Regions from separate parts of the Thermanaerovibrio acidaminovorans DSM 6589 genome, predicted to be linked through region 1. Evidence: riboswitches for the same ligand, from Rfam matches in the RefSeq annotation. Region 1 holds a riboswitch; each other region holds the start of a gene.
What was found. Region 1 has a riboswitch for cobalamin ahead of TACI_RS00275 (precorrin-8X methylmutase). Riboswitches for the same ligand answer to the same signal wherever they lie in the genome.
Positions count from the first base shown of each region.

Region 1 (3,269 bases):
CTGGAGGACCGGCTGCTTCCCAAGATGAGGCAGCGGGGGGTGAGGATATTCCAGCTCAAGTTCGACCCCCTGTACGACGGGCATCGGCACCTGGACCCCCACGCCTGGACGTCGGTAAGGAACGGCATGTCCATGGCCCGGTCCATGGCGGAGGCCTTCGCCGAGTTGGACCCGGCGGGGGCCAAGGCCTACCGGGCTAGCCTCTCCAACGTGCTTTCCCGGATGAGGGACCTGGATCGGCGGATGGGGGATGACCTCTCCCCCTTCAAGGGGAGGGGTATCCTCTCGTACCACCCCTCGTGGAACTACCTCTGCCAGGAGAGGGGGCTGGTGCCCCTCTCGGTGGAGGTCCACGGCTCCGAGGCAGGGCCCAGGCACATTAGCCGTCTCAAGGACCGGATCTCCCGGGAGGACATAAAGGTCATGTTCGTGGAGCCCTCCAAGGCGGGCAAGTCCGCCGCCTCCGCCGCCAGGGCCCTGGGGGTGTCCCTGGTGGAACTGGACCCCATGGGGGACGACTGGTTCGCCATGATGGAGGGCGCATTGGCGGCGTTCCGCTCCGCCCTGTCGGGGAGGTGACGGGATGGAGCTCCACCTCTGGTTCCAATACCTGGGGCCGGTAACCCAGGCCCTGCTGGGGGGGGTGCTCACCTGGGGGCTCACCGCCCTGGGGGCCGCCATGGCGTTCCTGGGGGCTAACCCCTCCAGGAAGCTGATGGATCTGATGCTTGGCTTCGCCGGGGGAGTGATGATCGCCGCCAGCTTCTGGTCGTTGTTGGCCCCTGCCATAGAGATATCCGGGGAGCTTGGGATGGTGGAATGGCTGCCGCCGGCGGTGGGGTTCATCCTTGGGGCGGTGTTCCTTCGGCTCCTGGACCTGGTGCTCCCCCACCTTCACCCGGCCCTCAAGGGGGCCAAGCCGGAGGGGATAAGGGCCCACCTGATGAAGACCACCCTGTTGGTGCTGGCCATAACGCTTCACAACATACCCGAGGGTCTGGCCTTCGGGGTGGCCTTCGGCGCCGCGGGGCTCTCCCCCTCCGCCACCCTCTCCGGCGCAGTGGCCCTCACGCTGGGGATAGGGCTTCAGAACCTGCCCGAGGGGCTTGCGGTGGCGTTCCCGCTACGGAAGGCGGGGTTCTCCCGGGGGAAGGCGTTCTTCTTCGGCCAGCTTTCCGCGGTGGTGGAGCCCCTGTTCGCCATGCTGGGGGCCGCGGCGGTGGAATTCGTGCGGGTGGGGCTCCCCTACGCCCTGTCGTTCGCCGCCGGGGCCATGATCTACGTGGTGGTGGAGGAGGTGATCCCCGAGTCCCAGTCGGAGGACAACGGGGACCTGGCCACCATGGGGCTCATCCTTGGGTTCACCTGCATGATGATCCTTGACGTGGCGCTGGGTTAGCGGTTATACATCTTTGTTAGCCTCCGGTGAACGGGAAGTCCGGTGCGAATCCGGCGCGGCCCCGCCACTGTGAGCCCGACGAGTCCGCCGATGCCACTGGGTATGCCTGGGAAGGGGCGGATAGGATGAAGGCCAGCCAGGAGACCGGCCGGGGGCTGAAGGGAAGGTTGCCTGCGCGGGCGGGCGCCTCCGGTGGGAAACGCCTTCCCTTGCCCTTGGGCCCCGGGCCCGGCACAACATCGAAAGGAAGGGGGGAGGTGCGCTGTCTCTCTCGTACGACCGGGATCCCATATCCATCGAGAGGCAAAGTCTTAGCCTAATCCGTCAGGTCCTCCAATCATACTCCATATCCCCGGATCTCATGCCCGTGGCAGAGCGGGTGGTCCATGCGGGGGCGGACTTTTCACTGGCCAACCTGGTGTGCGCCACCCCGGGGTGGCTCTCCGCCGCCCGGGAGCGTCTCACCCGCCAGCGGATCCTCTGCGACGTGGACATGGTGCGCTCCGGCCTGTCCAGGAACCTGCTACGCCAGCTGGGTCTGGAGCCCGTGTGCCTGATACACCAGGAATGCACCGCCGACGCCAGCCGCCGGATGGGTATCACCCGGGCCATGGCCTCGGTGGACGCCGCTCTGGAGATGGGTATCCGCCTCTTCGCCTTCGGCAACGCCCCAACGGGGCTGTTTCGTCTCATGGAGAGGGGGGATCCCGGCGGGGTGGACCTGATCTTCGCCTTCCCGGTGGGTTTCGTGGGGGCGGCGGAGAGCAAGGAGCTGGCCCTAGGCTGGGGGGCCCCCTGCGTGGCCCTCAGGGGCCCCAGGGGGGGATCCAACCTCTGCGCCGCGGCGGTCAACGCGGTGATGAGGCTCTGCGGGGGGACCAAGGGTTAGCGTGGTCATGTCATGGCGCCCGAATAACGTCTCGGGAGGTATGAAAAGTGAGGAGTTTATTGAGGTTCGCGGCGTTGGGGCTGACGTTGGCGTTGAGCCTTCTCTCGCCCTTGGTGGGGGGTATCGCCCTGGCTTCGGAGGCTAAGACCCAGCGGAACGCCATCCTGGTGGTTGCCTTCGGCAGCTCCATGCGGGAGGGCCAGCGGGCCATAAACGCGGTGGTGAGCTCCGTGAAGGGTGCCTTCCCAGGGACGGAGGTCCGGCTGGCGTACACCAGCCGCATAATAATGCGGAAGCTTGCCAAGGAGGGTCAGCACTTCGACGATCCCCTGGTGGCCCTATCCAAGCTCCACGCGGAGGGCTTCACCCACGTGGCGGTGCTCTCCACCCACGTGATCCCCGGGGAGGAGTATGAGGACCTGTCCGCCATCGTGGGGGCCTTCAACTACATGAGGGACCACGGGTCCAAGAGCGGCTTCGAGGCCATAGCCCTGAGCCGGCCGCTCCTCTGGTCCCCGGAGGATTTCGATAAGATGGCGGCTATCCTCAACCGGGCATACGGTAAGGACAGGACCCGGGCGGTGGTGTTCATGGGGCACGGGTCCCCCCACCCGGCGGAGGGGGCCTACGCCCGGCTCCAGACCGTGAGCCTGAGGACCAACCCCAACTTCGTCTTCGGCACCGTGGAGGGGACCCCGTCGCTGGACGACGTGGTGTCCACCCTCAAGCACGGGAAGTTCAAGCGGGCGCTGCTGGTGCCCTTCATGCTGGTGGCGGGGGACCACGCCCACAACGACATGGCGGGCCCGGAGGATGAGTCCTGGAAGAGCGTGCTCTCCAAGGAGGGCATAAGGGTGGACGTCCACCTGGCGGGGCTCGGGGAGAACCCGGAGGTCCGGGCCCTTCTCGTGGAGCACCTGCGGGAGGCGGCCAAGGAGGCGGGCTTCTAGCCCAACGGCGCCACGACGAGGGGGCCCATGG
Region 1 covers NC_013522.1:63,839-67,107, reverse strand. Annotated here, with positions in the region: gene TACI_RS00285 (metal ABC transporter substrate-binding protein) at 1-579, shown strand, start outside; gene TACI_RS00280 (ZIP family metal transporter) at 584-1,399, shown strand; cobalamin riboswitch at 1,407-1,566, shown strand; gene TACI_RS00275 (precorrin-8X methylmutase) at 1,638-2,288, shown strand; gene TACI_RS00270 (sirohydrochlorin cobaltochelatase) at 2,336-3,238, shown strand.

Region 2 (3,269 bases), 320 kb from region 1:
GACGTTGCGTCCCCCCAAGGTCAGCTCCATCTCCCCCAGGGAGCGGGAAAGGTTGAGGTCCACCAGGAAGATGTCCTCCTCGGAGTAGTGGTTGGTGTTGTCCCTTATGGCCCTATCCCCGTAGAACCGGCCGGTGACGCTGGCCCTCCAGGGTCCCCGGGTCCACTCCAGGGTGGAGACCGACTTCCACCGGGGATCCCCGCTCCTGGTCCACTGACCCGAGGCCCTCTCCTCCCCGTAGGCCCAGGACAAACCCTGCCGATAGGTGAGCCCCTCGGACAGCCGCAGGACCCACTCCGCCTCCACCCCGTAGGCCCGGTAGCGCTCCAGGTTCACGTACTGGCCGATCCAAGTGATGGGATCCGACTGGTAGGCGATCCTGTCGTCCAGGTCGGTGTAGAAGAGGTTGAAGCTCCAGCCGGCGGCGGACCGGACCCCCGCCTCGTAGCTCCACCCCTTCTCGGGCCTGAGCTGGTAGTTGGGGATCCCCCAGCTCCTCATGGGCATGTAGATCTGGAAGAAGCTGGGCATCACGAAGGCCCTGCCGGCGGACAGGTACCACAGCCTGCCGGAGGGGTCCTCGTAGGAGAGGGACACCTTTGGGTTCAGCTCCGAGTAGTCGTCCCCCCTCTCAACGTCCCAGCGCTCGTAACGGAGCCCCAGAAGGCCCGTCAGTTCCCCCAGGGGGAAGCTGGTCTCCCCGTACAAGGAGAGCCCATCCCTCTTGAGGTCGTAGGGATCGTTGTTGCCAAAGGGGTTCTCGAAGTTCCTGCTGTCGGAGCTGTCCCGACGGAGCTCGATCCCGTAGGCCAGGAGGTTTGAGCCCCACTTGCCCCGCCCGTCCAGGGCGAGCCCCAGGTTGCTGTCCTGGTACTCACTCCTGCCGGAGGAGTCGAAGACCCGCTTGAAGTTGCTGCCGTAGTAGGCCTTGAGGGACAGGTCCCCTGGAACCGGTAGCTCCAGCACGTAGCGGCCGTAGTCGTTCTCCTGCCGGTTCAGGTCCCCGTCGTAGGTCCAGCGGGAGGAGTAGTCCCCCAGGCTGGCCTTGAAGGTCCACCCGTCCCCCTTCAGGTCCAGGCCGTAGTGGTTCGCCCGGTAGTCGTCGGACCGGTCGTAGAGGCCGTTGGTCCGCCTCCTGATCCGGCGCTGGCCCTCCTCCTCTCGGGAGTAGCGGACCGTGGCGGTAACCCTATCTCCTCCGGAGGCCCAGACGGTGCCGGAGAGGTACCCGTCGGATCCGCCGGTCAGGGAGAAGCCCGCCGGGGCGGCCCCCTTTCGAGTCACCACGTTTATGACCCCTCCAAGGCCGTGGGAACCGTAGAGGGCGGAGGAGGCGCCCTTTAGGACCTCCACCCGCTCGATGGAGCTCAAGGGGACGGTCCTGAGGTCGAAGGGGGCCCCCAGCACCGCCCCGGTGCCGTAACTGGAGGTCATGAAGGGGACCCCGTCCACCAGGAGTAGCACCTCGGTGGTCATCCCCCGGACGGATATGCCCTTGGACTGGGCCATCCCAGCCCCGCTGACCAGGCCGTTCACCCCGGGTAGCAGGTCCAGCACCTCCTGCAGGTTCCTTGCCCCGCTTCGCCGGATGTCGTCGGAGGTTACCCGATGAACCATGGCGGGCAGGTCCTCCATGGAGCTCACCCGGGAGCCCAGGACCTCCACCACCGGCTCGTCGGCCCCGAAGGCGGGCCCCCCCAAGGCGGCCAACCCCAAGACAACGAACAGCCACAAGGATCTCCTAGATGTACGCACAGAAACTCCCTCCCCGTTGGATTATGATCTCCAAGGGCCGGTGTAGAGATCTCCCCCCCTTCCTCAAAAAACTTCCGGGCCCGCCGCTCTGGAGGGCCCGGACAGACCACCATGCGGCCCCCCCGCCCTCGAAGGGGGGCCGCATCCAGGACCTGGGGCCAGTGTCGGGCTCGGACTCAAAGTCCACACCGTAGCGGGGCTGCGCCGGATTCCCACCGGTCTTCCTGGGCTCCCAGACCCAATTCGTCCCCGGACCGCTCCGGGGACGTGGCATCTGGCACGGAACTATAGCACAATATGAGACCAACACAAAGGCCCCCGGGGGGACCCCCGGGGGCGGGTGGTCAGTTTCTCAACACCATCCCCCACCCCTCCTCGCCAAGGGCGTAGCGAAGCGCCGCCTGGGCGGAGAGGAGGTCGTACCGGGCGTCCACCAGGTCGTTCATGGCCTGCTCCAGCCGCACCCGGGCGTCCAAGACGTCCAGGTTGGTGCCCACCCGGGCATCATAGCGGCGCTCCGCTATCCGGTGGTCCTCCTCCGCCTGCTTGAGCCCCACATCCGCCGCCGCCAGCCTCTCCCGGGCCTCCTTGAGCCGCTCGAAGGCGTCCACCGCCTCCTGCCTTATCTGCAGCTCCATGTCGCCGAACCGCCCAAGGAGCGCCTCCGCCTGGGCCCGGGCCTGATCCGCCCTGGCCCTCACCTCCCCGAAGTCCAACATCCGCCACTGAAGGGTCAGCGACAGCAGGTAGTCCTCCTTCTCGCTGGGGAAGAAATCGGGCCCCACCCGGTAGGCCTCCCCCTTGAACAGAAGCTGGGGCCTCCCCTGCCCATCCGCCGCCCCAGCCAGGGCCAGGGCCTGCCGACGGTACATGTCCAGGGACCTCAGCTCCCGCCGGGACCGAAGGGCTATCCCCTGGACGTCAACCCCCTGGGGAATCGCCAAATCCCCCGCCTCCACCACCAGCTCCCGGTCCCGGGGCACCACGAACCCGCAGGCCCGGTCCAGCATGGCGTAGGCCCTCTCCACCGCCCCATTGGCCCTTATGAGGTTGACCTTTGCGTTGGACAGGGCCACCTGGGCCCTCAAGAGCTCCGCCCGGGGCACCATCCCCACCGAGTAGAAGGCCTTCACCCTCTCCAGGTAACGCTCGGACAGCTCCACCACCCGGGACGCCACCTGTACCCTCCCCTTGGCCCGAAGGACCCCGTAGAGGGCGGACCTCAGCTGGAAGAGAACCCCCTCCCGGCCCCGCTCCTCCTCCGCCCGGGCGGCCTCCATGGCCGCCTCCGCAGCCCGCACCTGATATGTCAGGGTGCCCCCCGAGTAGAGCACCTGGGTCAGCGCCAACGCGGCCCGGTAGGTCTCCTCGTAGCCGGTCACCGCGTACCCCACTGGCTTGTCCAGGGGATCGTAGACCCGGGCCTTGGGAGGCTCCTTGGCCTTGGAACCGTAGAGCACCAGGTCCAGCTTGGGAGCCAGCCCCGCCCGGGCCTGCTCCAGCGCCGCCTCCTT
Region 2 covers NC_013522.1:1,592,542-1,595,810, forward strand. Annotated here, with positions in the region: gene TACI_RS07895 (TonB-dependent receptor plug domain-containing protein) at 1-1,734, opposite strand, end outside; adenosylcobalamin (AdoCbl) riboswitch at 1,867-2,004, opposite strand; gene TACI_RS07900 (TolC family protein) at 2,100-3,269, opposite strand, start outside.
Region 2: linked by a shared signal. The riboswitch ahead of TACI_RS07895 (TonB-dependent receptor plug domain-containing protein) and the one ahead of TACI_RS00275 (precorrin-8X methylmutase) in region 1 are both predicted to bind cobalamin.

Region 3 (3,269 bases), 330 kb from region 1:
CAGGGCCACCACCCGGGTGGCCCACCTAAGCGCCAGGTTGACGTCGTGGGTGGCCATGATCATCCCCCGATCCTCCCCTCGGGACCTAAGGTCCAGTAGAAGCCTGAGCACCTCGCACTGGTGTCGGTAGTCCAGGGAGGCGGTGGGCTCGTCCAGCACGAGGCACCGGGTATCCTGGGCCAGCGCGGCGGCTATGAGGGCCCGCTGGGCCTCCCCGCCGCTCAGGCTCCCCATGGGCACGTCCCGGAGCTCCCAGAGGTCCACCGCCTCCAGGGCGGACCTTATGAGGGCCATCTCCTGGCAGCCCACCCCGTCGAAGGAGCCCTGCCAGGGGTAGCGGGAGAGGATGGCCAGCTCGAGGGGGGTGACCGGGGGGCGCCCCTCTGATGGCTGGGGCACCAGGGCGATGATCCGGCCCACCTGCCGGGGCGACAGTTCCGACAGGGGCCTCCGGTCCAGGGCCACCCGCCCCCGGTGGGGTACCATCCCCATGATGGCCTTGAGGAGGGTGCTCTTTCCCGCCCCGTTGGGGCCTATCACCGCCAGGGCCTCCCGGGGCCTAAGGTCCAGGTTCACGTCCCGGAGGATGGTCCTTCCCCCCATCTGGACCGTCAGGTCCCTCACGGAGACGATGCTCATCGGGACGCCTCCCGGGTGGCCCGCTGGAAGGCGTCGATCACCACGGGTACCCTGGGCCCGGGCCGGAGGTAAACGGTGCCCTCCAGTACCTGGAGCTTGAAAGTGGAGTTGGGGAACGACCGGCGCCACTTGCGGCGGATCTCGTTCAGGTCGAACAGCTCGTCCCGGTTGAGCCTTGAGGAGGAGTGGTAGAAGTTCCTGTCCCCCACCAGGTCTATCACCACCTGGGGTCTCATGGCTAGGAGCCCCTCGGCGAAGACCATGGGGTAGGGGGGTGATGAGGGGGGAAGGCAGTTCTCTCCCCCCGCCAGCCTCACCAGCTCCCCGTAGAAGCTCCTGGGCCCAGCGGCGTAGAAGGAGGTTATGCGCCCCGCCTCCATCTCCCGGGAGACGCAGACCAGCACCCGGGGGCGCTTCCCCTTGGTTCTGGAGGATATGGCCCTTATCTGGGACTCGGTTCGCCTGGCTAGGGCCTGCCCCCGGTCCGGCACGCCGCAGGCCCTCCCCAGGGCCCGCATGGAGTCCAGCACCTGGGCAACGCTGTCCTGGCGCAGCATGATCCACCGGATCCCTGCCCGGGTGAGCTGCTGGGTCATTGGGGAGTGGATGTCCTGGAGCACCACCAGGTCCGCCCCCATGGATATCAGGGCCTCGATGCTCACGTCCGCGAAGCCCCCCACCTTGGGCTTCGATAGGGCCTCCCGGGGGTGGTCGCAGAAGGTGGTGACCGCCGCGACCCGGTCCCCGAGTCCCATGGCGAAGAGCATCTCGGTCCCCGCCGGGGAGAGGGACACGATCCGTTTGGGGGATGGGAGGGCGTCGGAAGTAGACGGGGAGATCAGGAGGAGCGCCGCCAGCAGGAGGATGGGCCAGCCAGCGAAGGAATAAAGGGGACCGCCGGTCCCCTTGGAAGACGAACGTGAAAAGCTATCCGGATGATACATGCCCTCGCACAACATCCTTCCCGGCCCCGTCGGGTTTTCTGGCTTGGACGTAAGGTCCTCACAGTAGCGGGGCTGCCCCGGACTTTCACCGGAGTTGCCCCGAGGGGGCCCAGTTTGTTTACCGGGTGGATTATAGGTTCTTTGTATGGGGGGGTCAACGGACCGACCGGAGGACCCGGCAGGAGTTCAGCGTGGCCAGCAGGGCCACCCCCACGTCGGCGAAGACCGCCTCCCACATGTTGGCCGCCCCCAGGGTGCCCAGGATCAGCACCGCCGCCTTTACCGAGAGGGCCATGGCGATGTTCTGTCCCACCACCCGGCGGCTCATCCTGGCTACGGTCACCGCTTCCGCCACCGGGGAGAGCCGGTCCGACAGGAGGACCCCGTCGGAGGCCTCCACGGTCACGTCCGCTCCCAGGCCCCCCACGGCGATCCCCACGTGGGAGGCGGCCATAACCGCCGCGTCGTTGATCCCGTCCCCCACGAAGAGGCTGAAGGGGCGGGCCTTGAGCACCTCCACCTTGTCGGCGGGGAGCAGGTCCCCCAGGCGGATGTCCAGGGGGAGCTGGCCGGTGAGCTCCTCCACCCGGTGGGGCCTGTCCCCGGAGATGACCCCCAGGGGGTTGAGCCCCAGCCGGCGGAGGGAGTCCAGGGCGGTTTGGGCGTCCTCCCTCAGCTGATCCCCCAGCTGGATGGAACCCAGGTACCTCAGGTTCTCCGCCACGTGGACCGCGCCGGACTCCAGAGCCTCCTCCGGGGCTTCAACCCCCCTGGACTCCATGAGGCGCCGGTTGCCCACCAGGATGGAGGAGCCATCCACGGTGGCCTCCACCCCCATGCCTGGCAGCTCCTTGGTGTCCTCCGGGGAGAGGTGGGACCCCTGGGCGGCGATGGCCCGGGCGGCCGGGTGGTTGGATCCCATCTCCGCCGCGGCGGCGAGGTTCATCAGCCGGGCGGGGTCCACCCCCGGGGCGGGGGTCACTTTCAGCACCCGCAGGGTCCCCTTGGTGAGGGTCCCGGTCTTGTCCAGGAAGGCGCTTCGGACCTGCCATAGCCTTTCCAGCGCGTCCCCTCCCTTGAGGAGGAGCCCCCGGCGGGCGGAGGCGCCTAGCCCCGCCAGGACCGCCAGGGGGACGGAGATCATGAGGGCGCAGGGGCAGGAGACCACCAGGAAGACCAGCCCCCGGTAGGCCCACTGCCTGAAGCTGCCCATACCGAGGGCGGGTGGGACGGTGGAAATGAGGGCCGCCAGGATCATGACCGCCGGGGTGTAGCGGCGGGCGAAGGCGGATATGAACCGCTCGGTCCTGGTGCGGCTCCCCTCCTGTTGGGCCAGCAGCTGGAGTCCCCGGGCCATGGCGGACTGGTCGAAGGGGCGGGTCACCCGGATCTTCAGGTGCCCGTCCAGGTTCATGGTCCCCGCCTGGACCGGGTCCCCCTCCGCCACGTCCACCGGTAGCCCCTCGCCGGTGAGGGATGAGGTGTCCACCGATGCCCTGCCCTGGGTGACCTGTCCGTCCAGGGGGATCATCTCCCCGGGCCTCACGATGATCGTGGATCCGGTCTCCACCTGGTCGGGGGGGATGTCCGCCTCCCCCTGGGGGGTCATGAGGTGAGCCATCTTGGGCCTCAGGTCCATGGCGGCCTCTATGGCTCGCCGGGACCTCTCGGCGGTCATGTCCTGGA
Region 3 covers NC_013522.1:1,586,412-1,589,680, reverse strand. Annotated here, with positions in the region: gene TACI_RS07870 (ABC transporter ATP-binding protein) at 1-639, opposite strand, end outside; gene TACI_RS07865 (heme/hemin ABC transporter substrate-binding protein) at 636-1,583, opposite strand; cobalamin riboswitch at 1,595-1,724, opposite strand; gene TACI_RS07860 (heavy metal translocating P-type ATPase) at 1,738-3,269, opposite strand, start outside.
Region 3: linked by a shared signal. The riboswitch ahead of TACI_RS07865 (heme/hemin ABC transporter substrate-binding protein) and the one ahead of TACI_RS00275 (precorrin-8X methylmutase) in region 1 are both predicted to bind cobalamin.